DNA from 4 places in the Nonomuraea sp. NPDC050540 genome. Region 1 is predicted to be linked to each of the others. Evidence: riboswitches for the same ligand, from Rfam matches in the RefSeq annotation. Region 1 holds a riboswitch; each other region holds the start of a gene.
The links. Region 1 has a riboswitch for cobalamin ahead of ACIBI5_RS46910 (hypothetical protein). Riboswitches for the same ligand answer to the same signal wherever they lie in the genome.
Positions count from the first base shown of each region.

Region 2: another riboswitch for cobalamin. It lies ahead of ACIBI5_RS05445 (ribonucleoside-diphosphate reductase subunit alpha); the one in region 1 lies ahead of ACIBI5_RS46910 (hypothetical protein).
Region 3: another riboswitch for cobalamin. It lies ahead of cobN (cobaltochelatase subunit CobN); the one in region 1 lies ahead of ACIBI5_RS46910 (hypothetical protein).
Region 4: another riboswitch for cobalamin. It lies ahead of ACIBI5_RS32990 (CbtB-domain containing protein); the one in region 1 lies ahead of ACIBI5_RS46910 (hypothetical protein).

Region 1 is NZ_JBITHA010000022.1:91,487-98,418, reverse strand. Features, by position in the region: gene ACIBI5_RS46920 (hypothetical protein) at 1-621, shown strand, start outside; gene ACIBI5_RS46915 (SMP-30/gluconolactonase/LRE family protein) at 700-1,623, shown strand; cobalamin riboswitch at 1,906-2,109, shown strand; gene ACIBI5_RS46910 (hypothetical protein) at 2,153-2,965, shown strand; gene ACIBI5_RS46905 (DUF418 domain-containing protein) at 3,295-4,446, opposite strand; gene ACIBI5_RS46900 (ABC transporter permease) at 4,548-5,333, opposite strand; gene ACIBI5_RS46895 (ATP-binding cassette domain-containing protein) at 5,330-6,253, opposite strand; gene ACIBI5_RS46890 (DUF4097 family beta strand repeat-containing protein) at 6,273-6,932, opposite strand, start outside.
Region 2 is NZ_JBITHA010000001.1:1,198,266-1,205,197, forward strand. Features, by position in the region: gene glmS (glutamine--fructose-6-phosphate transaminase (isomerizing)) at 1-270, shown strand, start outside; gene ACIBI5_RS05420 (cytochrome P450) at 274-1,461, opposite strand; gene ACIBI5_RS05425 (SAM-dependent methyltransferase) at 1,514-2,314, shown strand; gene ACIBI5_RS05430 (alpha/beta hydrolase) at 2,348-3,730, opposite strand; gene ACIBI5_RS05435 (ArsR/SmtB family transcription factor) at 3,811-4,380, shown strand; gene ACIBI5_RS05440 (Bug family tripartite tricarboxylate transporter substrate binding protein) at 4,466-5,392, shown strand; cobalamin riboswitch at 5,417-5,618, shown strand; gene ACIBI5_RS05445 (ribonucleoside-diphosphate reductase subunit alpha) at 5,731-6,932, shown strand, end outside.
Region 3 is NZ_JBITHA010000011.1:61,305-68,236, reverse strand. Features, by position in the region: gene cobN (cobaltochelatase subunit CobN) at 1-2,217, opposite strand, end outside; cobalamin riboswitch at 2,248-2,453, opposite strand; gene ACIBI5_RS32955 (precorrin-3B synthase) at 2,445-3,545, shown strand; gene ACIBI5_RS32950 (precorrin-8X methylmutase) at 3,542-4,162, shown strand; gene ACIBI5_RS32945 (precorrin-2 C(20)-methyltransferase) at 4,162-5,703, shown strand; gene ACIBI5_RS32940 (cobalt-precorrin-6A reductase) at 5,691-6,467, opposite strand; gene cobM (precorrin-4 C(11)-methyltransferase) at 6,572-6,932, opposite strand, start outside.
Region 4 is NZ_JBITHA010000011.1:71,868-78,799, forward strand. Features, by position in the region: gene ACIBI5_RS32975 (magnesium chelatase subunit D family protein) at 1-1,672, opposite strand, end outside; gene ACIBI5_RS32980 (histidine phosphatase family protein) at 1,669-2,358, opposite strand; gene ACIBI5_RS32985 (CbtA family protein) at 2,397-3,146, opposite strand; gene ACIBI5_RS32990 (CbtB-domain containing protein) at 3,159-3,320, opposite strand; adenosylcobalamin (AdoCbl) riboswitch at 3,349-3,496, opposite strand; gene ACIBI5_RS32995 (hypothetical protein) at 3,526-4,698, opposite strand; gene ACIBI5_RS33000 (SigE family RNA polymerase sigma factor) at 4,695-5,186, opposite strand; gene ACIBI5_RS33005 (YbaB/EbfC family nucleoid-associated protein) at 5,317-5,616, shown strand; gene ACIBI5_RS33010 (hypothetical protein) at 5,613-6,518, shown strand; gene ACIBI5_RS33015 (hypothetical protein) at 6,524-6,895, shown strand; gene ACIBI5_RS33020 (hypothetical protein) at 6,875-6,932, opposite strand, start outside.

The DNA.
Region 1 (6,932 bases):
TTCGAGGCCGAGGGCGCCGGCCGCGTCCTGCGTGAGGAGCGTGGCGAACCCGTCCCCACCCGCTGGCCGGCCTTGCTCCGGCGGCTGCCGGCCGAGGGCCGGGTGTCGCGGGCGGAACTGCTCGACGGGTGCCTGCGCCGGTTCCTGCGTGGCGGGGACGAGATCGGGCTGCGCTTCTTCGTGCGGCTGCACCACCTGCTCGACCCGACGCCGCAGGAGGCCGCCGCGCGCGTACGCGACTATCTGCGGTTGCTGCCCGCCGCTCCCGGCGCGGTCGCGGAGCTGGCGCTCGCCCAGATCGGGTACAGCGGCGCCGCCGCGGCAGGCGAGGTCGTCGAGACGATCGGCGCGCTGACGTTCCGGCCTGCGGCCAGGCTCGCCCTGGAGGGCCTGCGCCGGTTGGAACGGGAGCTGCCGCATGCCGCCGAGCCGGCGCCCGCGCTGGCGGCCGCGTTCGGGCACGCCTCCTACGAGGTCCAGGGGCGGGCGGCCAGGATCGCGCTCAGGCACGCCGCCGCCTTCGCCCCGGGCGGTGCGGCCATCGCCGAGGCCGCGCCGCTGCTGCCCGCGGCGCTCGGTGTGAAGGTGACGGCCGTGTACGGCGGGAGCCCCGCCCGTTAGCCGGAGGCCTCGCGGCACTTGCGCACGGCGCCCGGCGATCTAGCGTGGGTCCCGAGACGATTGGAAAGAGGGCATCAGATGCTGCGAACCATCAGGCTCCTTTGCGCGATTGTCACCACGCTCGTCCTGGCCGCCGCCACCGGCGCTCCCGCCGGGGCGGCCGCGGACCGGGAGTTACCCGAGTCGATCCCGTTGCCCAACGGCTTCCGGCCCGAGGGCATCGCCATCGGCTCCGGCCCGCTCGCCTACTTCGGCTCGCTGGCGAACGGCTCCATCTACCGGGCCGACCTGCGTACCGGGCGCGGCGCGATCATCAGCGAGGGTCCCGGCACCCCGTCCGTCGGGATGAAGATCGACGAGCGCGGCCGCCTGTTCGTGGCGGGCGGCACGGCCGGGGACGCCCGCGTCGTCGACACCCGCACCGGCCGGATCCTGGCCTCCTACCGGCTGGCCACCGCCGCCGGATTCGTCAACGACGTCATCCTCACCCGCGACGCCGCGTGGTTCACCGACTCCGCCAACCCGGTGCTCTACAAGCTGCCGCTGCGCGGCGGACGGCTGCCCGCCGACGTGGTGCGGGTCCCGCTCACGGGCGATCTGGTGTACGGCACCGGCATCAACGCCAACGGCATCGCCGCCACCCCCGACGGCCGGGGCCTGATCCTCGTGCAGTCGAACACCGGCGGCCTGTTCCGCGTGGACGGCACCGGTACCACCTCCCGGATCGACCTGCACGGCGAGTCGCTGCCGCAGGGCGACGGCCTGCTGCTGCGCGGCCGGACCCTGTACGCGGTGCAGAACCGGATCAACACCGTGGCGGTCCTGCGGCTGAACGCGGCGGGGACCGAGGGCCGCGTGGTCCGGCGGGTGACCAGCGTCCTGTTCGACGTGCCGACGACGGTGGCCGCGTTCGGGTCCCGCCTGTACCTGCCCAACGCCCGCTTCACCACCCCGCCGACCCCCGACACGACGTACGACGCCGTCGCCATCCCCCGCCCCTGACCCGGCACGCGGGCCTCATCGATCGGAGACCAAGGCCCGGTACCCGCACGGCACCACGGCCATGCACGCGACGCATCCGATCTCCCGGCACACGCGAGATCGGATGCCCGAGCCCCGAAGCGCCCCCGGCCCGAGGCGCGACGCCCGAGATGCCACAGCCCGAACATGCCGCGGTCCGAGGTGCCGCGGCGTGAGATGACGCGACCCCATGCCGGGAACACCTCGCCGCGTCACGCCCAGGCCGGGCGAGGCATGGCCGCGTGCGCGACCCGCGCAGGGCATATGCTTCCTCCTGCGGCTGGCCCGGCCCCGTTGAGGGATCGGCGCAAGAGGGAACCCGGTGTGAATCCGGGACTGCCCCGCAGCGGTGAGCGGGAACGACCGCCGTCCACGCAAGCACTGGGCTCCGGCCTGGGAAGCGACGGCCAGTAGGAACGTGTGAGACGCCCGCGAGTCCGAACACCTGCCACCGCCCGCGCGCCGCCCGGCGCGCGGCCCCCAGGGGTTCCGCGAGGGAAAAGGACCCGACGTGAGACAGCGCACCACCGTGCTCGGACGCCCGGCGACCACCACCGGCCTGTGGGAAGGATGGCGGGCGCTCGGCCTGACCGACCTCCCGCTCCACCACCCCACCTTCCGCTCCCCCGCGACCTTCGGCGTCGCGGAGGGGTCGGCGCTCACCCCAGCCACCCGCTTCCGGCTCGACCACGGCGCGCCGCTCGCCGCCTACCTGGCGGTCAGGCGGCTCGGCTTCGAGGTACGCCCGGTGCTACCCGGCCCGCTCGCCTTCCTGCGAAGCACCGGCGGCCGAAGCGCCGGCGGCCCGGGCTTCGATCCGCTCAGCCTGCTGGAGGCGTTCCTGGAGCCGTACGCCGAACTGCTGGAGCGGCTGGCCACCGCCGGAGCGCAGGAGGTCCAACTGGACGAGCCCGCACCGGCCGACCCTGCGGACCTGCGCCGCCTGGCCCGCGTCTACCGGCGGCTGGGCGAGCTGAGCAACCGTCCCCGGCTGATGGTGTGCCTGTGCTCGGGCGAGGCCGGTCCCGCGCTGGCCGTCCTGGGCAGGTCGCGGGTCGAGAGCATCGCCCTGGACTTCGTGACCGCGCCCGGCGCCCTGGACGCCCTCACCCGGATGGGCGGCCTGCCCCGCACGACCGTGGTGGCCGCCGTCGTGGACGGCCGGTCGCCACACGCCGGGCCGGTGGACAGCGCCGCGGCGACGTGCGCCACGATCTCGGGCCTCGCCGACCGGCTCGTGGTGGCCGCCTCCTGCTCACCACGCCAGCCCGCGCCCCTGGAGACCGCCGCCACCGTGGTCCGCGTAGGACTCGGCCATGCCTGAACCCTGCTGACCCCGCCACGATCTTCACGGGCGTCCGTGACGGCCATGTGACCGTCACGTGTGGACCGCTACCTCGCTCGGGGACATGCGTTTGTTCGGTTTCATGTCCGATGCCCCGGAGCTTCCGTCGCTCACCCCGAGGGGACCAGGGGTCTACGGGCTGCGGGTGCCTGGTGCGGCCGGCCGTTCGCGCCTACCGGGAACGGCTGCGCGTCGCGGATGGCGACGGCACGTCTCGAACGTGACGCCCCTCGGCGGTCGCCGGATCGTGATCCTGGGCATCCCCCGCGCTCCGCAGAGCGCCTGCGGGAGGAAACGGCCGTCCGGAACTAGCGGTACGACATGCGGCGCACGAGCGCCTCGAACGGGCCCCGGTATCCCTTGCGGTGCATCCAGGCCGCCGCGGGAATCGAGGCCGCCCAGATGACGACGGCGACGGCGAGGCTGGCGGCGAAGCTGAGGTCGTCGCGCAGGCCCAGGGTGAACGGGTAGAAGAGCGCCACCCATACCACCGACTGCGCGAGGTAGAACGTCATCGAGCGCTGCCCGAGGGCGGCCAGGGCGGTGGTGAGGGGGCCGTGGTTGTGGCCGATGCGGACGGCGGCGAGCCCGATGGCCGCGGCCGCGCCGATGCCGCCGATGTAGCCGGTGAAGCTGTGCGCGGCGTACGTCACCCATACGACGGGCGTCGCCACGTCGGGCCAGGTGCCGACGGCCAGGAACGCCGCCGGGAGCCGTCCGACGACCGCGGCGCCGATGCACAGCAGGGCGATCCGCTTCAGGAGAGCCATGTGCTGTCCCGGCTCGTCGAGGATCTTCTTGCGGGCGGCCAGGAGTCCCCACGCCATGCCGGGGATCGCGAAGAGGATGGACACCAGGGTTCTGCCCGGCCACGCGATGGCGTTGGTGAGAAGGTGATCGACGAAGGTCGGCTCCATGTACTTCGCGATGGTGAACGGCGAGCCCTCCGCGGCCGTGGTGTAGACCTGAACGCTCTGCCAGGTGAGGAAGAGTCCCCCCGGGATCAGGGTCAGCAGGCCCAGCCGCCACAGGACGGCGTCGCGGGCGCGTACGAGGAAGGCGAGGAAGAGCATCGTCACGCCGTAGACCGCGATGACGTCGAACGGCACCAGGACCACCGCGTGTGCCAGCCCGATGACGATCAGCCACAGGCTGCGCCGGCGTAGCAGCGCGCGCACGGACGGCCATTCGCTGCCGCGCGCGTACTGACGCTGGGCCAGTTGCCCGAGCCCGTAGCCGAACAGGAAGACGAACATCCCGCGGGCCTGGTTGTCGGTGACGAGGGTGGTGAAGAAGTGGGCGATCGTGTTGAGGGCCGAGGACCCGCGTGTCCAGTCGAGCAGGAATTGCGGGGCGTGGGCCAGGGCTATGCCCAGCAGCATGATGCCGCGTGCCAGATCCGGCGCCAGGGATCGGGCGGTCGTGCTGAGGGGAGCCGCCAGGGTGGCGGAGGCGGTCACGCCGGCCCCCGCTCCGAGGCGAACTGATGCATGGTGCGTCTCCTTGTTTCTGGGTCGATGGCGCCGTCATCCGGGCGTGGGCAAGTGCAGGCCGGCGGTTCTCACTTTCCGGGGTCGCGGTTGTACAGCTTCTTGGCCCACAGGTATCCGAGCAGGGCGATGACGGCGCTCCAGGCGATCGAGCGGGTGAGGCTGTCGCCGACCGGCGCGCCGGTGAGCAGGCCGCGCAGGGTCTCGATGATCGGGGTGAAGGGCTGGTTCTCGGCGAACCACCGCAGGGCGTCCGGCATCGAAGCGGTGGGGACGAAGCCGCTGCCGAGGAAGGGCAGGATGATCAACGGCATGGGCAGGTTGCTGGCGGCGGCGATGTCGTCGGTGACCATGCCGAGCGCCGTGGACAGCCAGGTGATCGCGAAGCTGATCATGACCAGGACGCCGGCGACGCCGAGCCAGCCGCCCACGCCCGCGCCGGGCCGGAAGCCCACCAGCAGCGCGACGGCGACCACCGCGACGACGGCGAGCATGGTCTGGATGATGCTGCCGAGTACGTGCCCGGTGAGCACGGAGACGCGGGCGATGGCCATCGTCTTGAAGCGGGCCACGATGCCGCCGGTCATGTCGGTGGCCACCGAGATGGCGGTGCCCTGGGCCGCGCCGACGACGGTCATGAGAATGATGCCCGGCGCGAGGTAGTTGGCGTAGGCGGTGCGCGGGTCGCCGGTGCCGACGTCGATGCCGGCGCCCATGGTGCCGCCGAAGACGTACACGAACAGCACCAGGAAGATGATCGGCATGCCGGCCGCGGTCAGGGTCAGCGCCGGGTAGCGCAGGATGTGCCGGAACTGGCGGCGCAGCATGGTCGCCGAGTCGGTCAGGGCGCGTGTCATCGTGACTCCGTGAGGGCGAGGAAGACGTCGTCGAGGTCGGGGGTGTGCACCGACAGTTCCTCCACCTTGATGGCGTTGCCGTCGAGCCAGTCGATCAGGCCGCGCAGGGTGGCGGTGCCGCCGTTGCTGGGGACGAGCAGGGTGAGGGCCTCGTCGTTGCGGGAGATCGGGCCGACGCCGCGCAGGGCGAGCTCGTAGCTCGCCGAGTCGGCGAACTTCAGGCTGATGTGCCCGCCGGGTACCAGCCGCTTGAGCTCCTCCGCGCTGCCTTCGGCGACGATGCGGCCGCCGTTGAGCATGGCGATGCGGTCGGCGAGCTGGTCGGCTTCCTCCAGGTACTGGGTGGTGAGGAAGATGGTGACGCCGCCGTCGACGAGTTCGCGCACGATCGCCCACATCGAACGCCGGCTGCGCGGGTCGAGGCCGGTGGTCGGCTCGTCGAGGAAGATGACGCTCGGGTCGCCCACCAGGGTCATGGCCAGGTCGAGGCGGCGCCGCATGCCGCCGGAGTAGGTGGCGGCCCGTTTGCGGGCCGCGCCGGTCAGGTCGAAGCGCTCCAGCAGCTCGCGGGCCGTCTTGCGGCCCTTGGAGCGGCCGAGCAGGTGCAGGTCGGCCATGAGGCGAAGGTTCTCCTCGCCGGTCAGCAACCCGTCGACGGCGGAGAACTGGCCGGTGACGCCGATGGCGGCGCGTACGGCGTCCGGCTGCTTGGCCAGGTCGTTGCCGGCCACGGTGACCTGCCCGGCGTCGGCCTTGATGAGCGTGGACAGGATCTGCACGGTCGTCGTCTTTCCCGCGCCGTTGGGCCCGAGCAGGGAGAAGATCGATCCTTGCGGGATGGACAGGTCGATGCCGTCGAGTACGCGGTGGGAGCCGTAGGACTTGCGCAGCCCGGAGACGGTGATGGCGGTGCCGGTCATGGTCGGATTCCTTGGCAGGTCAGGCGCGGTGGACATGGATGTCGCCATAGGTGGTGCGGGCGTAGATGTCCGCCTTGGCGTCGGTGTGCACGGGGGCGCGGCCGGAGTCGAGGGTGTCGCGGACCTCGCCGTGCCGGGAGTTGACGTCCACGTCGGCGGCGGTGGTGCGGGCAACGCCGACGGAGACGGCGCCGTAGCCGCTCTCCAGTACGGCCTTGCCCGAGACCAGCCGTCCGATGCGGATGCCGCCATGGGCCGAGGTGGCCTTGATGTCGGCGCGCACCCGGTCGATGTCGATGTCGCCGCTGCCCGCCTCGATCGTGAGGGTGGAGCCGGCCTCGCCGACGCGGACGGCCCCGTCGGTGGCGATCTCCACCACGCCGACGGGCCGCGTGATGGTGATGGAGCCGTGCTCGCTGCGGGCGCGCACGCCGGCCGTCTCCTCCAGGGAGATGTCGCCGTGCGAGGTGCGCGCCTCGACGTCGCCGAGGCTTCCGGTGGCGCGGATGGCGCCGTGGAAGGCGTCGGCGTTCAGCTCGGACTCGGCCGGCAGCCGGATGACCACCACCACCGACGGCGGCGTCTTGGCGGACCAGCGGCGCGAGGACTGGCGGGGCGAGCGCACGGCCAGGCGTCCGTCGGCGTAGGTGACCTCGGTCTGCCCGGCCAGATCCACGTC
Region 2 (6,932 bases), on a different contig from region 1:
GCGATCGTCCCCGACGACGAACTCCTGGACAAGAACCTCACCACACTCGGCGAGATCCGCGCCCGCGGCGGCAACGTTCTCATGATCGGCCACCGCGAGCCCGACGCCAAGTTGGCCGACGACGCGATCGTCGTGCCGAAGAACGAGATCGAGCTGGACCCCATCCTGCTGACGATCCCGCTGCAACTGCTGGCCTACCACGCCGCCGTGGCCCTGGAGCGGGACGTCGACAAGCCCCGCAACCTGGCCAAGAGCGTCACCGTCGAGTAGGGGCTACCTGCGCACGGGCAGGTGGAGCGGGCGGACCATGATGCTGCCCACCGTCCATTCCACCTCATCGGCCGGTACGGCCAGCCGCAACCCCGGCATGCGCGCGGCCAGCACGCCCAGGAACTCCTGCACTTCCGCCGTGGCCAGGTTGGCGCCCGCGCAGTAGTGGGCGCCGCGGCCGAAGGAGAGGTGCGACTGCCCGGCGGCGCGGTCGAAGTCCATGGTGGCGGGGGAGGGGAAGACCTCGGGGTCGAAGTTGGCCCCGGAGAAGGAGGCGATGACGCCTTCGCCCTTCCTGATCGGGCCCGAGGGCAGCTCGACGTCCTCGGTGGCGACGCGGATGAGCGGGCTGTCGCCGGGCTGCTCCACGCGGAACAGCTCCTCGGTCGCCTTCGGGATCACGCCGGGGTCGGCGACCAGGCGTGCGAAGCCGTCGCGGGGAGCCAGCAGCCGCAGTGCCGCCCTGGACAGGATCGAGCCGGTCGTCTCGTGCCCGGCCAGGAACAGCCCGAGCGTCATACGGACGAGCTCTTCCTCGGTGAGCCGGTCGGCGCCGTCCCTGGCCTCGATCATGGCCGCGAGCAGGCCGTCGCCCGGGGAGTCGCGGTGCTCGGCGATCATCGTGGCGCAGTAGGCGTAGAACTCCGCGGCCGAACCGGCCTTCTCCTCCTCGGTGAGTCCGGAGGAGGAGAGCATGGCGTCCGACCAGCGCCGCACGCGCTCGCTGTCGATGCCGGGCACCCCCATGACATCGCAGATCACCTGGACGGGCAGCGGGAAGGCGAACTCGGTCACGAAGTCGAACTCGGCGGGCAGCCGGTCGGCGAGATCGGTGGCCAGCTCGCGCAGGCGGGGGCGCCAGCCGTTCACCTGACGCGGGGTGAAGGTGCCTGACAGCAGGCGGCGCAGCCGGGTGTGGCCGGGCGGGTCCATGCCGATCAGGCCGCCGGGCGCCTCGGCGATCGTGAAGCCGCTGAACATGCGGGGCGCGCCGGGGTAGGACAGGTCGCGGCTGAAGCGCGGGTCGGTCAGCACCACGACGGCGTCCTCGTAGCGCGTCGCCAGGTGGACGTGGTCGCCGCTCGGTACCCGGACCAGGCCGAGCGGTTCCTTCTCGCGGCGGACGGCGTACAGGTCCGATGGGGCACCCCTCGGACCGGACGGAAAGGGAAAATGCTCTAAATCGGCCATGAATCGGACGGTATCCAGTGAAGTCATGGCTGAGAAGACCTAAGATCATGATGTGGCCTTCGACCCGCAGACGCCGAATCTGGCGCGGATGTATGACTACATGCTCGGCGGCAAGAACAACTTCGGCGTCGACCGCGACGCGATCGACCAGCTGTCGAAGCACATCCCCGAGGCCATCCCCATAGCCAGGGCCAACCGCGCCTTTCTGCAGCGGGCGGTGCGGGCGCTGACCGAGGCGGGTGTCAGGCAGTTCCTCGATCTCGGCAGCGGTCTGCCCACGCAGGGCAACGTGCACGAGATCGCGCCCGAGGCCCGGGTCGTCTACGTCGACAACGACCCGGTCGTGGCGGCCCATGCCCGCGCGCTGCTGGAGGAGTCGGGCCGGGTCGTCTTCCTGCGCGCCGACCTGCTGCGGCCCAGAGAACTGCTGGCCAGCCCCGAGGTGACCGGGTTCCTCGACCGGACGGAGCCGGTCGCGGTGCTGCTGGTGTCGATCCTGCACTTCGTCCAGGACGCCGACGACCCGGCGGGCATGGTCGCGGTGCTGCGCGAGGCCGTGCCGCCGGGCAGCTACCTGGTGCTCACCCACGCGGTGCCGACGCTCGGTGACCCTGAGGCGGAGGAGGAGGCCAAGAACATCTACCGTGGCTCCTCCGCCGGCGGGGCCGTGGGGCGTACCGAGGCGGAGATCCTGGGCTTCTTCGGCGACTTCGAGCTGGTCGAACCGGGACTGGTCGAGGTGACCGAGTGGCGTCCCGACGCGCCCCGGCTGGTGGGTGAGGACCGGCTGCCGCCGTACCTGCGCGCCGCGATGGGCCGCAAACCGGGTCACAGCACGAGCCGTCCCCACTAGCCCGGTCACGGCGCCCCGCCCCCACCCGTCCGGTCACGGCGTCAGCAGTCCCCAGTAGAGCGCCCAGGGCAGGAAGGCGGCGGCGCCGGTCAGCAGGACGGCCAGCCGTACCCGCTCGGAACCGCGGGCCCGGCGCGCGGCGGGCACCGTGAGCACGGCCGCGACCAGCGCGAGCACCGCGAGGGCCTGCAGGACCAGCCAGACGAGCGGGCGGCCGGCCACCAGCGGGCCGGGCGAGCCCAGCTTGCCGCCCGTCATGACCGAGTAGAACAGGTAGGCCAGCGCGCCGAAGGCCGCCACGGGCGCGGCGATCGCCACCGTCCGCGGCCAGCGCGCCCCCGCTTCCGCCGGGGTACGGCCCCGCACCCGCCTGACCAGCGCCCACACCGGGTAGCCCAGGAAGGCCACGAGGAACAGCAGGAGCGCCCCCACCTGCACCGCGGCCGACTCCCACCAGGCCGGCGGCGGGACCGCGACGGTCATCGACGCCTGGCCGGGCAGCTCGCCCACGCTCTCCGCGGTCGGCAGCCGCCCGGCGGCGACGCGCTTCACCCAGGTCCCGACGGCCTCGGCGTAGCCGGGCGCGAGCTCGGGGGAGCGGGTGACGCCGCGGTCGGGCGTGAGGTGGGCGGCGTGGTCGGCGCCGGCGAAGTAGCGCAGCGTGTAGTTCTCGTGCGCGAGGCCCTCGGCCAGCAGCCCCGGGGTCTCCCGCGGCGGGGTGAGCAGGTCGTGGGCGCCCCAGATGCCGAGCACGGGCTGGGTGACCCGGGCGAGCACGGCCTGCGCGTCGTGCCAGGGCATCGGGAACTGCCCCGCCCCGGCCAGCAGCCGGTAGACGGCGGGTACACCGCGGTCGGGCACCGGGCCGCTGACGCCGGCGTTGCGCAGCCCGGCGGCGACCGCCCAGGTCTGCTGGCGCAGCGGCTGCATGGCGTTGCCGCCGACGATCACCACGAAGGCGACGTCCTTGGAGCGGGTGGCGGCCAGCGGGGCGACCCAGCCACCCTCGCTCAGGCCCCAGATGCCGACGTTGCCCCGATCGACCCCCGCGAAGGCGCGCAGGGCCGCGTGCGCGCCGAGCGCGTCGCCGGCCAGTTGGCCGTAGTCGCGGACGGTCATCGAGTAGCCCTCGGAGCGCTTGTCGTAGACCAGCACGGCCAGGCCCTGGCGGGCGAAGGCCTCGGCCTCGGTCATCAGCTTCGTACGCGGGGTGCCGCCGCCTGATCCGTGCACGAGCACCAGGCCGGGCAGCGGCCCGCGCGCGCCGGAGGGGACCAGCACGCTGCCGTGCATCTGGAGCCCGCCGCTGCCGCGGAAGGAGACCTCGGTGACGGTCAGCCCGTCGGCGGCCAGCGCGGGAACGGCCGGAACGAACGCGCAGACGAGCGCGAACAACATGATCACTAACCTCTTCATGCTGCCGACGCTACTCTGCAGAGATCTGTCGGCAAAGACATGTCTGCAGAAATCATCCGGCAGGACTAAGCTCTCTCCTCATGAGGGATGAGGATGGGGCGCCGCTGTATCTCGACGATCACGAGCGTCTGAAGGCCCTGGCCCATCCGATGCGCCGGCGCATGCTGTCGCACCTCAACGTGCACGGCCCCGCCACCTCCACCACGCTGGGCGAGCTGCTCGGCGCCAAGACCGGCACGACCAGCTACCACCTGCGCCAGCTGGAGAAGTACGGCTTCATCGAGGAGATTCCCGAACGTTCGGCCGGCCGCGAGCGCTGGTGGCGCAAGGCCGACATGCCGCGCGACATCCGCACGCCGAACTTCCGCGACGTGGCGCCGGAGAGCCGCGCGGTGCTGGAGGAGTTCTACCGCATCGGCATGGCCGAGGACCGCGCGCTGATGGACCGCTTCGGGGCCGCCTACCGGCGCGATCCCGACTGGGCCAAGGCCTCACGGGGGTTCGGCCGGATGACCAAGGAGGGGTTCGACGCCTTCTTCGAGGAGTACATCGCGCTGCTGTCCAAGTACAGTCACCAGGCCGACGACGCGCCCCCGGACGCCCGCCCGCTCTACATCAGGTTGTTCGCGCTGCCGGCCGATGAAACGTGAAGAGTGCCCCCCGATGTGTAACACCGTGTGATCTGTCAATAACCTCATGTAATGGGAGGTCTATCGGGGTTCGGGGAGGGGCATCATGCGGCGTCGGCAGTTCTTCGCACTCGGGCTCGGCCTGGCCGCCTGTGTCTCCGGATGCGCCGGCGCGGGTGGCGGCGCGAACGGCCTCGGCCCCGTCGGCGTCGTCCCCGGCGGTGAGCGATGGGCCGCGGTCGCACAGGCGCTCTACCGCACCCTGCGCAGGACCGGCTACCCCGCCACCGGCACGGGCGGCACGACCACCGTCACCGTCACCGGCCTGCCCGCGCTGGCCGCCGCCGAGCTGAACGACCAGCGCCCCATGCACATCGCCACCACGCCGCTGGCCAGGCTCACCGGCAACGTCGAGGTGCTGGTGGTGCCGGCCAACTCACGGCTGAAGGACTTCGACGCCTTCGCCGCCCACCTGCTGGCCCAGCCGGAGCGCACCTACCTGGCCGGCGGGCCCCTGGGCGAGCCCGATCACCTGCTGTTCGGCCTGGTGGCGCAGGGGCTCGGCGTGGACGTCAGGAAGATCGACTACACCGGCTACCCGGGCGCCCAGGAGGTGGCGGCGGCCATGCAGGGCGGCAAGGTCGCGGCGGCCACCGGGCGGCTGCGCGACTGGCGGGCCCGGCTCGACTCCGGCCGGATCAGGCCGCTGGCCGTCTCCTCGGCCGCCCGGGTCCCCGGCGTCGACGCCCCCACGCTCCTGGAGTGCGGGGTTCGCGTCGACTTCGCCGACTGGTGCGCGGTGGTCGGGCCCGCGGCGATGGACGGCGAACGGCGGGGCGCCGCGGTGCGCATGATGGAGGAGGCGACCCGGTCGGCGCCGTGGCACGAGGCCTGCCGTAACGGGGGCTGGGAGGCCATCCCGCTCAGCGGCGACGACTTCTCCACATGGCTGGCCACCGAGTCCGCCCGTACCCGCAGAGTACTCCGTGAACTCGGCATGCTCGACACGCCGAGCACAACATACCGGGGATAGTTGCGGGATCGGCCACTAGATGTAGGATCCTGCACTGTCGCTGGTTCGCCTCCCCGGAGGCGGAGCAAAAGGGAACCTGGTGCGATTCCAGGGCTGCCCCGCAGCGGTAAGCGGGAACGACCGCCGTCATCAGCACTGGACCCTGGTCCGGGAAGCGACGGCCAGTAGGACTCACGCGTTGAGACGCCCGCGAGCCCGAAGACCTGCCAGCGGTTGTCCTGTCCATTGGGCCTCGAGGGAGGGCCCGGGGGCTGCGCGGCCGGGGGATCTCCGTACTTGCCGTGTGCGCTCTCGCGTGCCCTCGCAGGGGGAAAGCTCGCTCGCGAGGAGTGTTGCACGTGACGCAGATCGTTGAGATGGATCGGCGGCTGGCCATCGAGGAGGCGGCGGCGCGCGTGATCGCAGACCCGGCCAACTCCCGGGTCGCCGCACGGTTGCTGGCCGAGGAGATCGCCGACGAGGCGGCGGGCCACGGTGTCCGCTCGTTCTCGGACTCCGTCGCCGCCACGCACGCGGCCGGGCTCATCCAGGACGCGCTCGCCGGTTTCGTCCGGGAAAATCGTGAAGAGCTGGACGCCCTCATCGACGCCGACGCCGACGAGCGGTTCGAGTACTTCGGCCTGCGCACCGTCTACGACCGCTACCTGCTGCGCCACCCCGAGACCCGCAAGGTGCTGGAGCGCCCGCAGCACTTCATGCTCCGCGTCTCCTGCGGCCTGTCCCAGACGGTCGGCGAGGCCGCCGAGCTGTACGCCTTGATGTCGACGTTGTCCTATCTGCCGTCTTCTCCGACCTTGTTCAACTCCGGCGCGCGCCGGCCGCAGCTGTCGTCGTGCTTCCTGCTGGACTCGCCCCGGGACGAGCTGGAGTCCATCTACGACCGGTACGGGCAGGTCGCCCGCCTGTCCAAGTACGCCGGCGGCATCGGCATCTCCTGGACCCGGGTCCGCTCGCGCGGATCGCTCATCAAGGGCACGAACGGGCACTCCAACGGCATCGTGCCGTGGCTGCGCACGCTCGACTCCTCCGTGGCCGCCGTCAACCAGGGCGGCCGGCGCAAGGGCGCGGCCTGCGTCTACCTGGAGACCTGGCACGCCGACATCGAGGAGTTCCTGGAGCTGCGGGAGAACACCGGCGAGGACGCCCGCCGTACCCACAACCTGAACCTCGCCAACTGGGTGCCGGACGAGTTCATGCGCCGCGTGGAGTCCGACGGCGTGTGGTCGCTGTTCGACCCCAAGACGGTCCCGCACCTCACCGACCTGTACGGCGACGCCTTCGACACCGCCTACCGCGCCGCCGAGGCGCAGGGCCTGTACACGCGGCAGATGCCGGCCCGCACCCTGTACGGCCGGATGATGCGCACGCTCGCCCAGACCGGCAACGGCTGGATGACCTTCAAGGACGCCGCCAACCGCGTCTCCAACCAGACGGCCAGGCCGGAGAACGTCATCCACCTGTCCAACCTGTGCACCGAGATCCTGGAGGTGACCAGCGACGGCGAGACCGCGGTCTGCAACCTCGGCTCGGTCAACCTGGC
Region 3 (6,932 bases), on a different contig from region 1:
CTCGGCGCTGGGCGCCACCGCCGCGGCGGCCTCCACCGTCCAGCCGCGTTCCTCCATCGCCTCCACCAGCGCGCGGGCGGTGGCCTCGACCCGGTCCACGTCCTTCAGCGACGCGCTGCCGTCCTCGGTCAGCCCGAGCGCCTGGCGCAGACCCGGCAGCGACTCCTTGCCCGCCCACATCTGCCTGGCCTGCAGGATCGCCAGCACCAGCCCCACCCGGGCGGGCCCCTCCGGCGCCTGGCCGAGCACGTGCAGGCCGTCGCGGATCTGCGCGTCCTTCACCTCGCACAGCCAGCCGTCCACGTGCAGGATGAAGTCGTCGAACTCGGTGTCGTGCGGCCGGTCGGCCATGCCCAGGTCGTGGTCGAGCCGGGCGGCCTGGATCAGCGTCCAGATCTGCGCCCTGATCGCGGGCAGCTTGGCCGGGTCCATGGCGGCGATGGAGGCGTGCTCGTCCAGGAGTTGTTCCAGGCGGGCGATGTCGCCGTAGGACTCGGCCCTGGCCATCGGCGGCACCATGTGGTCCACCAGCACCGCGTGCGCCCGCCGCTTGGCCTGCGTACCCTCGCCCGGGTCGTTGACCAGGAACGGGTAGATGAGCGGCAGGTCGCCGATCGCGGCGTCGGTGCCGCAGGAGGCCGACATCCCGGCCGACTTGCCGGGCAGCCACTCCAGGTTGCCGTGCTTGCCGACGTGCACCATCGCGTGCGCGCCGAACTCCGCCGACAACCAGCGGTAGGCGGCCAGGTAGTGGTGGCTCGGCGGCAGGTCGGGGTCGTGGTAGATGGCGATCGGGTTCTCGCCGAAGCCGCGCGGCGGCTGGACCATGACCACCACGTTGCCCGCGCGCAGGGCCGCCAGCACGATGTCGCCCTCGTGCACGAACAGCTCGCCGGGCGGCGTACCCCAGTGCCGTTCCATGCCGGCGCGCAGGTCCGCGGGCAGTGTGCGGTACCAGCGCTCGTAGTCGGCGGCGGGGATGCGCACCGGGTTTCCCGCCAGGTGTTCCTCGGTCAGCCAGTCCTGGTCCTGGCCGCCGGCGGCGATCAGCGCGTGGATGAGCGCGTCGCCGTCCTGCTCGGCGACCCCGGGGAAGCCTTCGCCGAGGTCGTAGCCGGCCTCGGCCAGCCTGGCCAGCAGCCCGACCGTGCTCGCGGGGGTGTCCAGGCCGACCGCGTTGCCGACCCTGGAGTGCTTGGTCGGGTACGCCGACAGCATGACCACGAGCCGCCGCTCGGCCGGCGGCGTGTGCCTGAGCAGGCCGTGGCGCACCGCGATCCCGGCCACGCGGCGGGCTCGCTCGGGGTCGGCCGTGTAGACGGTCAGGCCGTCCTCGTCGATCTCCTTGAACGAGAACGGCACCGTGATGATCCGGCCGTCGAACTCGGGGATGGCCACCTGCGAGGCGGCGTCGAGCGGGGACAGGCCGTCGTCGTTGTCCTCCCACTCCTTCTTGCCGCTGGTCAGGCAGAGTCCTTGCAGGATCGGGACGTCCAGGGTGGCCAGCGCGCCGACGTCCCACGCCTCGTCGTCGCCGCCCGCGCCCGCGGTGGCCGGACGGGAGCCGCCCGCCGCCAGGACGGTCACGACCAGGGCGTCGGCGGTGCGCAGGACGTCGAGGAGCGCCGGTTCTGCCGTTCTGAGCGAGGAGCAGTACACCGGCAGCGGCCGGCCGCCCGACTCCTCGATCGCCCGGCACAGGGACTCCACGAACGCGGTGTTGCCGGCCACGTGGTGGGCCCGGTAGTACAGGACGCCGATCACGGGGCCCTCGGTGGCCTTGGAGTCGCGCTCCAGCGGGCCCCAGGAGGGCATGGGGGCCGGTGGGGCGAAGCCGTACCCGGTCAGGAGGACCGTGTCGGACAGGAAGCCGTGCAACTCGGCGAGGTTGGCGGGGCCGCCGTGCGCGAGGTAGGCGTGCGCCTCGGCGACGACGCCCGCGCTCACCGTGGACAGTTCCATCAGCTCGGCGTCGGGGGCCTGCTCGCCGCCGAGCACGACGACCGGGCGTGGGCCGGCGAGCAGCGCGTCGAGGCCTTCCTCCCACGCGCGGCGGCCGCCGAGCAGCCGGACCACGATCAGGTCGACGCCGTCCACGAGCGCGGGCAGGTCGTCGGTGAGCAACCTGGCGGGGTTGCCCAGGCGGTAGTCAGCGCCGCTGGCGCGCGCGCTCAGCAGGTCGGTGTCGGATGTAGAGAGCAGCAGAACGCCAGGCACGCCGCAGTCCTCCCTCGGGGTCCTCGCCCCGTTCGCAGGTGTCGCGACGGCAGGAGTCTCCTGGCTCCCGGATCCATGCTCACCCCGGCCTTCCCGCCCATCGCTGGACAGTGGCCTGTGGTGGGGTTCGCTTCCCGGTCACAGTGGCGGGACCGCGCCGGTTTCTCACCGGCTTCCTCCCATTGCCGTCGCCTAAGGGTGAGCCTACTGGCGTTACCATCCTCATCGTGTCCATAGCCGACTTTTCCGGACGTCTCCGCCCAGATGCCTGTCCGGGAGCGCTACAGACGCACGCCGCGGCGGACGGCCCGCTGGCCAGGATCCGCCTGCCCGGCGGTGCCATCACCCCAGCTCAGCTGCGTGAGCTGGCCGCCTTTGGCGCGAGCGGGATCGAGCTGACCTCGCGCGCCAACGTCCAGGTGCGTGCGGTGGAATCTCCGGCGGTCTTCGCCGACCGGATGGCCGCGGTGGGCCTGTTGCCCTCGCCGACGCACGAGCGGGTGCGCAACATCGTCGCCTCGCCGCTCGGCGGGCGGCTGACCGGCTTCGCCACCCACCCTCTCGTGGAGGCGCTGGACCACGCCCTGTGCGCCGACCCCGCCTTGGCCGGCCTGCCCGGCCGCTTCCTGTTCGCCCTGGACGACGGCACCGGCGACGTCGCCTCGCTGGGCGCCGACGTCACCCTGGTCAAGGACGGCATCCTGCTGGCCGGTACGCCCTTCTCGACGCCCGGCGCCGGAGTGGACATCCTCCTGGCCGCCGCGCGAGCCTTCCTGGCCGAGCGCGCGGACAGCGGCGCCTGGCGCGTCGCCGAACTCCCCGACGGCCCCGCCCGCGTCGCCGCCCGCCTCAGCGCCGCCCGCGTCCAGGCCGCCGCCGCCGCGGTGGCCTCCCCGGTGCGGGCGCGCGGGGCCGGGGTGGTCGCGCTGCCGGACGGGCGGGTGGCGGTGGAGGCCGTGGTCCCGCTCGGGCGCCTGACCGCGGCCCAGGCGCGCCTGCTCGCCGACCTCGATGTCCCGGTACGGCTCACGCCCTGGCGTACCGTCGTGCTCCTCGACCTCGCCGAAGCACCCGACCTGACCGGATCCGGCCTGGTCACCGACCCGGACTCCCCCTGGACAGGGGTGAGCGCGTGCACCGGCAGCCCCGGCTGCGCCAAGTCCCTGGCCGACGTCCAGCACGACGCCGCCCAGTGGGTGGCCGCCCGTGAGCGCCGCCCGGAACTGCCCGTGCACTGGGCAGGCTGCGAGCGCCGCTGCGGCCTGCCCAAGGGCCGGGTCGTCGAGATGGTCGCGACCGGCGACGGATACCAAGAAAGGCAGAAGTGAGCGACTACATACGCGACGGCGCCGAGATCTACCGGCGTTCGTTCGCCACCATCCGCGCCGAGACGGACCTGTCCGGGCTCCCGGCCGACGTGGCCCAGGTGGCGGTGCGGATGATCCACTCATGCGGGATGACCGACCTGGTCGGCGACCTCGGCTGGTCGCCGCGCGTGGTCGGGGACGCGCGCGCGGCGCTCGGGGCGGGGGCGCCGATCCTGTGCGACGCCATGATGGTGGCCTCCGGCGTGACCAGGCGCAGGCTGCCCGCCGGCAACGAGGTGATCTGCACGCTCGGCGCGCCCGGCGTGGCCGAACTGGCGGAGAAGCTCGGCACCACGCGCAGCGCGGCGGCGCTGGAGTTCTGGCGCGACCGGCTGGACGGCTCCGTCGTGGCGATAGGCAACGCGCCCACGGCACTGTTCCGGCTGCTGGAGATCGTCGCGGAGGGCGGGCCGAGACCGGCGGCGGTGCTGGGGATTCCCGTGGGGTTCATCGGCGCGGCCGAGTCCAAGCAGGCGCTGGCCGAGAGCGGGCTTGAGCACCTCGTGGTGCGCGGCAGGCGCGGCGGCAGCGCGATGACGGCGGCGGCGGTCAACGCCATCGCCAGCGAGGTGGAGTGATGGAACACAACGAGCGCGCGGCGGGCAGAGAGCCGGCGGCGGACAGCGAGCGGGCGGCGGGCGCCGGGCGGCTTTTCGGGGTGGGGCTCGGACCTGGGGATCCGGAGCTGATCACGGTGAAGGCGGCCAGGCTGATCGGCGAGGCCGACGTCATCGCCTACCACGCCGCCCGGCACGGACGCAGCATCGCCCGTTCGATCGCCCTGCCGTACCTGCGGGAAGGGCAGATCGAAGAGTTGCTGCTCTACCCGCTGACCACGGAGACCACCGACCACCCGGGCGGCTACCAGGGCGCGCTGGACGACTTCTACGTCGAGTGCGCCGCCAGGCTCGCCGCCCACCTCGACGCCGGGCGGACGGTCGTGGTGCTGAGCGAGGGCGACCCGCTCTTCTACGGCTCCTACATGCACATGCACAAGCGCCTGGCCCACCGCTACCCGACCGAGGTGGTGCCGGGCGTCACCTCGATCAGCGGGGCGTCGGCGGTGCTCGGCCGTCCCCTGGTCGAGCGGGACGAGACGCTGACCGTGCTGCCCGGCACCCTGCCCGGCGAGGTGCTGGCCGAGAAGCTGCGCGCCACCGACTCGGCGGCGGTGCTGAAGCTGGGCCGTACCTTCGAGAAGGTACGCGACGCGCTGGCCGAGGCCGGACGGCTGGACGACGCCTGGTACGTGGAACGCGCCACCATGGGCGCCCAGCGGGTCGCGCCGCTGAAGGACGTGGATCCCGAGGGCGTCCCGTACTTCTCGCTGGCGCTGCTGCCGAGCCCGGCCGAGCACACGTTCGTGCCCGAGAAGCCGGCGGGGCAGGGGCCGGGCGAGGTCGTCGTGGTCGGGCTCGGGCCCGCCGGGCGGCCGTGGCTCACGCCGGAGGCGCAGGAGGCGCTGGCCGCCGCCACCGACCTGGTCGGCTACGGCCCCTACGTGGACCGCGTCCAGCCGAACCCGCGCCAGCGCCGCCACCGCACCGACAACCGGGTCGAGGCCGAGCGGGCCAGGCACGCGCTGGAGATGGCGCGCGACGGCGCCCGGGTGGCGGTCGTCTCCTCCGGCGATCCGGGCGTGTTCGCGATGGCCAGCGCGGTGCTGGAGGCGGCGTCCGACTTCCCCGGCGTGCCGGTGCGGGTGGTGCCGGGGCTGACCGCCGCGCAGGCCGTGGCCGGGCGGGTGGGGGCGCCGCTGGGGCACGACTACTGCGTACTGTCCCTGTCTGACCTGCTCAAGCCGTGGGAGGTGGTGGCCGAGCGGCTGCGCGCCGCGGCGCGGGCCGACCTGGTGCTGGCGTTGTACAACCCGGCCTCGCGCAGCCGTACCTGGCAGGTGGGCGCCGCGCGTGACCTGCTGCTTGAGCACCGCGCGCCGGGCACACCGGTGGTGATCGGCCGCGACGTCGGCGGGCCGCGGGAGTCGATCACCGTCACCACGCTGGCCGGTCTCGACCCGGCCGACGTGGACATGCGCTGCCTGCTGATCATCGGCTCCTCGACCACCCGGGTGAGCGAGAGCGGCGCCGTCTACACCCCGCGCCGCTACCCGGCCTGAACCCAGGCCGCCGCCTCGCCCGCGCTCTCCACCAGCCGCACCCCCGCGGGCAGCGGCGGCCGATCCACCATGATCACCGGGAGTCCCGCCTCCCGGGCCGCGACCAGCTTCGCGCTCGTCATGGAGCCGCCGCTGTCCTTGGTGACCAGCACGTCGAGGCGGTGCCCGCCGATGAGCGCGCGCTCACCCTCCACGGTGTACGGCCCGCGGTCCAGCAGCACGTGCGCGTTCGCGGGCACCGGCGGCTCGGGCGGATCCACCGATCTGGCCAGGAACCACATCGAGGTGAGCCCGGCGAACACCGGCAGGCTCCGCCGTCCCGTCGTCAGGAACACCCGCCCGCCGGGGAACTCCCGGTCCAGTTCGCCGGCCGCCGCGGGCAGGGAGGGCACGCGGCGCCACCGGTCGTCCGGCCCCTCCTGCCAGCCGGGACGGCGCAGCACCAGCAACGGCACCCCGGCCAGGGCGGCGGCCTCGGCGGCCGAGGCGCTCATCCGCTCGGCGAACGGGTGGGTCGCGTCCACGAGCCTCTCGACCCCTTCGGCCGCGATCCACCGGGCCAGCCCGTCGGGGCCGCCGAACCCGCCCTCGCGCACCTCGCCCACCGGCAGCCGCGGATTCGTGACCCGCCCGGCCAGCGACGACACCACCCGCATGCCGGAGGGCACCAGCTCGGCGGCCAGCGCCCTGGCCTCCGCCGTACCCCCGAGAATCAGCACCCCGCCGCGGCGCGAGCCCGCGACGGGACGCGAAGGCGGACCCATGGACGGACCCGCAGGCGGGCGCTCGGAAAGACCTCCGGGCGGATCCACGGGCGGGTCCACGGGCGGATCCGCGGGCGGGCCTGTGGGCGGGGTCACGGGCGGGGTCATGGGCGGGGTCGGGCGGCGCTGTACAGGTGGCTGTCGGGGAACTCCGAGGCCGACAGCACCCGGCCCACCACGATCACCGCCGTGCGCTTCACCCCGGCCTCGTGCACCCGGGCGGCGATGTCGGACAGGGTTCCGCGCAGGATCAGCTCGTCGTCCCTGCTGGCCCGCGCCACCACGGCCACCGGGCACCCGGCGCCGTAGGACGGCAGCAGTTCCTCGACCACCTGGTCGATGCGCTGCACGGCCAGGTGCAGCACCATCGTGGCGCCGCTCGCCCCCAGCGTGGCCAGGTCCTCGCCCGGCGGCATCGGCGTGGCCCGCCCGGACACGCGGGACAGCACCACGGTCTGCCCGACG
Region 4 (6,932 bases), on a different contig from region 1:
CCAGCCCCACCTTGTCCCTGCGCTGGTAGGCGTCGAGCAGCAGGCTGAGCACCGCCGTCTTCACCGCGGTCATCCGCCTGCGCGCGGCCATCGAGCCGCTCGCGTCGACCACGAACAGCACGAGGTTGCTCTCCCTGCCCTCCCGCACGACCTCGCGCAGATCGCCGCCGCGCAGCAGCAGCCCGGCTCCGGTCCGACCCCGCTCCTTCTGGTACGGCGCCGCCGCCAGCAGAGTCGCCGGCAGGTGCAGATCCTTCACCTTGCCGTGCGGCACCCGCGCCCCGGTCGCCCTGCCACGCGGCGTACGCGCCCGCGACCTCCGCCCAGAAGCACCGGCCCCGAGCCCGGGAACCTTCATCACCGGCACCCGATACGGCGCCCCCACCCCGGCCACCGCCGTGACACCGCCCAAGGAGTCGTCCCCGCCTTCCTCCTGGTCCGCCGCCCCTCTTTGGTCGAGCTGGGAGTTGGGCCCGGGATCCGGCGTGGGTCCCGCCTCGCCCTGGTCAAGCTGGGAGTTGTGCCCGGTTTCCCCCCGGTCGAGCTGGGAGTTGGGCCCGGGATCCGGCGTGGGTCCCGCCTCGCCCTGGTCGGGCTGGGAGCCGGGGCCGTCCGGTGGGGTGTCAGGGGTGCCGCCGCCGTCAGGGTCGTCGTCGCCCCGGTGGCGGTCCAGGAGTTCCTCCAGCAGGTCCTCGTCCAGCCCCGGCGCGTCGAACGGGTCCCGGCGCCGCCGGTGCGGCAGGGACAGCCGGGCCGCCACCCGCACGTCCTCCTCCGTCACCCGGTCCCGCCCCTGCCAGGCCGCGTGCGCCATGGCCGCGTTCGCCGTGACCAGGTCGGCGCGCAGGCCGTCCACCTCGAAGCCCGCGCACACCGCCGCGATCTGCAGCAGCCGCGTGTCGGGCAGCGCGACCCCGCCGCGCAGCAGCGCCCTGGCCCGCAGGATCCGCTCGCCGAGCGCGGACTCCTGGGCGGTCCACCGCGCCACGAACTCCTCGGGTGAAGCGTCGTAGGCCATGCGCCGCCGTACCACCTCGGCCCGCTCGTCCGGGTCCCGCGACGCCTTCACCTCGACGGTCAGTCCGAACCGGTCGAGGAGCTGGGGGCGCAGCTCGCCTTCCTCCGGGTTCATGGTGCCGACCAGGAGGAAGCGGGCGGCGTGCCGTACCGACACGCCTTCGCGCTCGACATAGCAGGTGCCGAGCGCGGCGGCGTCGAGCAGGAGGTCCACGAGGTGGTCGTGCAGGAGGTTGACCTCGTCGACGTAGAGCACGCCGCGGTGCGCGCCCGCCAGCAGTCCCGGCTCGAACGCCTTCACGCCTTCGGTCAGCGCGCGTTCGACGTCGAGCGAGCCGACGAGCCGGTCCTCGGAGGCGCCGACCGGCAGTTCGACCAGGGAGGCCGGCCGCCGGTGGCGGTGTTCGCCGGGGTCGTGCGGCCCGTCGGGGCAGTCCGGGTCCGGCGCGGCCGGGTCGCAGGCGAACCGGCAACCGGCCACCACGTCCACCGACGGCAGCTGGGCGGCCAGCGCGCGGACGATCGTCGACTTGGCGGTGCCCTTCTCCCCGCGGACGAGCACGCCGCCCACCCGGGGCGAGACGGCGTTGAGCACCAGCGCCAGCTTCAGGTCGTCGAGCCCGACGACCGCGCTGAACGGGTAGGTGGCGATCAAGAGGTGACCTTCCGGTGTTCGAGGGCGTCCCGGTTGACGTGGGCGACCCGCCAGCCGCCGCGGGTGACGGCCAGCTCGGTGGTGGACAGTGGCGCGAGGTCGAAACGGGCGGCGTGCAGCGGGGGCAGGCCGAGCGCGTGGCCGAGCGCGGCGCGGATGACTCCCGAGTCGCAGATGACCAGGAACGGCCGCCCGCGCCGGCCGTCGAACCTGGCCCGCGTCTCGTCGAGCCACCCCGTGACGCGCGCCGTCATCCGGTCGAGGCTCTCGCCGCCGTGGGGTGCCGCGCCGGGGTCGGCGAGCCAGCTCGCGAGCGCGTCCGGCTCCTCCTGGGCGACCCGCGTGTACGGCAGGCCGCCCCACCGGCCGTGATCCGCCTCGGCCAGCGCGTCGACCACGATGGGCGCGAGCCCCATGGCCGAGGCGGTCTGCAACGCGGCCACCGACGGCGCGACGAACGCCGCCCCCGCCTGCCCGGCCGTCAGTATCTCCCCAAGCCCACCGGGCTCCGCGTCGCCGGGCACGCCGGGCTCGCGGAGTTCGCCGGGCTCGCGGAGCTCGGGCCGGATGCCGGGTCCCGCGTATGACGCCGTCCTGGCCAGGTCGGCGGTCCCGGCCAGAAGGGCGGCCTTCGCCAGGCTGGCGCGATCGGCCTGCTCCGGCGCCGGGAAGCAGGCTGTGCGCATGCCTGGTGTGCTGGCATGCCGTACGAAAAGCACTCCGCTCAGCTCGGTGCGGCGGCTGGGACGGCGGCGGTGGTCCGGCGGGCGGCGCGCTCGCCCGCCCAGGCGAACAGCGCCCCGAACGCCGCCCAGAACACCAGCTGTGTCCCCAGCGACGCGAGCCGGAACTCCCACAGCAACGTGGCCGGAAAGCCCGCGGGCACCTCGTCGACCCGCGGCAGCAGCGCCAGCGCGGCGACCACCGGCACGAGGAAGGTCACGACGGTGACGCTCCAGCGCGCCCACGGACCACCGGTGACCCGGCGCCCACTGGCGACCGCGATGGCCACGGCGGCCAGGCCCACCAGCACCATGACCACGTAGAGCAGGGTCCGGCTGCCGATCGTGTGGGGGTCGCCGACGGCGGGCGGGTTGGCGGGATATTTCAGGAAGGGCAGCAGGACGATCGCCAGATAGGCCGTGCCCGCGGCGGCGAACGCGAGGGCGGGGTCCGACCTGGGCCCGACCCGTCCGCGCAGCCCGGCCACGACCAGGCCGAAGATGCCGCCGACGGCGAGACCGTAGAGGCCCGTCGCGAGGAACAGCCCGGCTTTCTGCACCGGCCTGCTGACCTCGGCCTCCTCACCGTGATGATCGTCGGCGGGCGCGGCGGGCGCTGCCGCCGCCGCGGCCTCTTCCAAAGCGATAGCGCTGTCGACGTGGGGCTCCCCCGCCAGGAAGGCGAAGGCGCCCGCGAACAGTCCGGCCAGCAGGCCCAGGAGCAGGCCTCTGACCACAAGGGTGCGCACCATCGTGCCCGGCCTCTAGTGGCAGGGCACGCCGAGCAGGTGGCGCCCGTCGTGCATCAGCTCGTGGAGCAGGGTGCCGGTCTGTGAGACCGCGCCGTTGTCCATCAGGACCAGGTACGCGATCAACAGGAACAACGGCACGCTCAGCAGCCAGGGCCGCAAACGGGGAAAGGGCACGGACGTCGAAGTGGTCCCACCACTCATCAAGGCCTCCTCAGGGATGACGCGTCCCAACAGGTGAGGTCACGGCCGTGAGGTGACCTGGCTCCCGGGATCTACGTCCCGGATACAGTGGCGCGTCCGCACCGGCATCTCACCGGATTTCCCCTGACAGCCGTGAAATCTACCGGAACGTATCCTTTCCTCCGGTTCTCGTCAACAGTCACGTGATCTTCGAGAGGTCGATGATCACGTTTTCGCCCTTGAGCGGATAGTGCACGAGCCGGCCGTCGCCGACGCCCGGGTGAACCACCTGCATCCCGCCATCGTCGCCGGGCCGGATGCCGAGGTCTCCCGAGCGGCCCGTGGCCAGGTCGAGCAGCGCCTGACCGCGGCCGGCCGAGTCGAACCGCACCGTCATGAACCGGTCCGCGGCGATTCCGGGCATAGGGATCTCGGGCAGGTCCCGCTCCTGGGTGCCGTCGCGCAGGCGCATGAAAGCGGTCCGGTCCGGCCTGGCGCCGACGCAGGTGAGCACGCCGCACCGCACCCAGGTCTCGCCCGCGCGCACCACCGCCCTGTTCGTCTCGCCCGTCTCGGCGTTGACGATCTCCTCGTAGCTGGTCTCGCCGTTGGGCGTGTAATCGCTCGGCGTCCCCGCCCATGGCCAGCTCAGGATGTGGTGCCGCTCGGCCCCCCGCACCGCCTCCACCTTCCCGCCCCCGAGGGGGAGGGTGGAGACGCCGCCGCCGTCCATCACGGAGAACGCCAGCCGGTCACCGGCCACCGCCATCGTGTCGACCCGTCCCGGCACGGTGGCCAGGCGCTCCGTGCTCCCGCCTTCGAGCGGGACCGACCACAGGCCGGTGCCGCCGTCCTCGATCGTGCTCCAGAAGACCCGGTCCGTGCCGATCGTCCAGTTGCTGGCGAAGACACCCTTCGGCGTACGGATATTGGTGATCTTCCGGCTCGTCCGCGCCTCCAGGTCGTAGGCGTAGATCGCGTTGGCCTTCTCGTGGCTCTCCCACGTCTCGAACAGCACGGACCGGTCGCCGATCAGCTTCAGCGGGCGGATCTTCGCGCCGCCGCGCAGCTTGCCGGGGATCTTCGTGACGGCCGCCGGCCACACCTTCTCCACCGGCTCGGCCTCGGTGATCCGGGCCGGGGTGGAGGTGGGACGGATCGCGGGGATCGGCTGCCGCGGAGGTTCGCCGCGCAGCGCCACCGCGGCCCCTCCGGCGATCACCGCGACCGCGACCGCCGCCATCAGCGCGTTCGCGCGGATCCTGCGTCGCCTGGACCGGCCGGCGATGTGCGCGGGCAGGCCCTGGGGGGCGTGTGGCGCGCGCTCGGCGGCGTGTCCGAGGGTGGTGCGCAGCTCGTCTTCCAGAGTCATCGGGCGCTCCCGTTCGTGGCGGAGGGGCGGTCGATCGCCGAGCGGAGCCTGCTCAGCCCGAGCGAGGCGTGGCTGCGGACCGTCCCCTGGGAGATGCCGAGCACCCCGGCGATCTCCGCGTCGGTCAGCTGCTCGTAGTAGCGCAGGACGAGCACGGCGCGCTGCTTCTTGGGCAGCCCTTCGAGCGCCTGCCAGAGCCCCTGCTCGGACTCCGAGGGCAGAACGTCCTCGTGCGAGGTCTCCGGCAGGTCCCAGCCGAGCCGTTCGCGCCGCCGTAACCGCCAGGTGCTGATGTGCAGCCTGGCCATGGTCACCCGCACGTAGCTCTCCGGGTCGCGTTTGCCACGCACCCGCGGCCAGGCCCGGTGCAGCCTGATCAGCGCCTCCTGGGTCAGGTCGGCCGCGTCGTGCGGGTTGCCGCTGAGCACGTACCCGTAACGCAGGAGCGCGTCGGCGCGCTCGGCGACGAACGCCGCGAAGTCGTCCACCCTGGCCTCACCCTTCTTCTGTCCATCACATCCCAGACGCACGAAGGGCGGATTCTGTTGAATGTGAGGTGAGACGCTTTACCTACTAGTTCAGTTGCCAATACCGGTGTCACGATCTACGTTGGGCCGAATGACAGACGAGCTGGACCGGATGTTCGCCGAGTTCTACGGGGAGATCGCCCGACTCCAGGGACTCCAGCAAGAGATCGAGCAGGTACGCGGCCGGGGTGAGGCCGCCGAGGGCCGGGTCGTCGCCGAGGCCACCATGACCGGCGCCCTGGCCGGGCTCACCATCGACCCCCGCGCCATGCGGCTCGGCTCCGACGAGCTGGCCGCCGCCGTCCTCCAGGCCGCCGCCGCGGCCGCCCGCGACGCCGGTGATCAGGCCAGAGCGCTGGCCGAGCCGTTCACCCCCGACGTGCTGCGATGAAGATCAACCCCACCCGCGCCTCCATCTACGGCTTCGGCGCCCTCGGCATCACCGCCTTCGTCTTCCAGATGCTCGCGGTCGACTACCCGGAAGGCGACCCCGACCGCGCCCGCCAGGCCCGAGACACCTGGCTACGGCTGGCCGAACGCGTGGAGAAGAGCTCCGGCAACACCTACCCCGCCGCCGAGTCGGTCTGGCGGCGCAACAGCGGCGAGGGGGTGGACGCCTTCAAAAGGACGGTCACCGCCGGCCTCCACCCGATGCCGCCGGCCCTCGGCTACCCGGGCAAACTGGCCGCCGCCTGCCGGGCGAACGCCGAGGCCTGCGACGACTTCGCCGAGATCGTCGAGACCGTACGGCACGCCTACTGGACCATGGCCTTGGCCAACCTCGCCAGCTTCATCTTCATCACCACGTTCCCGTGGCAGGCGGGGGCGGCGTACCAGATCACGCAGTTCCTCATGCGCAGGGCGCAGGCGAAGCTGCTGTCGAAGCTCCTGGAGCACGCGGTCGCGCGGGTCGTGCTGGCCAAGCTGACCGAGTACTCGATCGGCAGCGCCTTCTTCGCCATCGGCGACGTGGGCGTGGTCGCCGGGGTCAAGGCGGCGCGGGGCGAGGACCCGGGCTCGCTCGGCGACAACGCCCGGCAGGCGCTCAAGGAGTTCGCCGCCTCGGTGGCCTTCTACGGCGCCTTCGACGCGGCCATGCCCGCGGCCAGGGCCGTGACCAAGAACCTCGACCTGCAGTACTTCATCGGCCGCATGGCCGGCGGCTCCGTCGGCTACGGCCCCAGCTACGACGCCATGAACGGCCAGGGCGGCGAGGACCTGATCCCGACCTGGAAGGAAACGCTAGGCCGGATGCTCCTCTACTTCACGATGGCCCACAAACCCGCGGGGTGAGCAGGATGGAAATCGACCGCGCCCGGCTGCGCGCCGTCGCCGACGCCTACGACACCGAGCGCCGCGACCTGGCCGACCACGTACGGCGGGCCGCCGCGGAACTGACCGCCATCGGCGCCTTCTGGGGCGGTACCCAGGAGGGCGTCACGTTCTTCAAGGGCGACGGCGGCGCCCGCGGCTACGAGGCCCACACCGACCAGATCGCCAAGGGCCTGGTCCATCTGGACGAGGCCCACGAACAGCTCGCCGAACGCCTACGCCTCATGGGCGACCTCGTCCGGGTCGCCAACTGGGACAGCATCGCCGACCTCCTGTCCAAGCTCCCCGAGCCGGACGAGAACCCCAAGATCTGGGGCTCACCCGCTGAGCCCGAGTAGGAAGGCCACCGGGACGGCCGCGACGGTCAGCGCCACC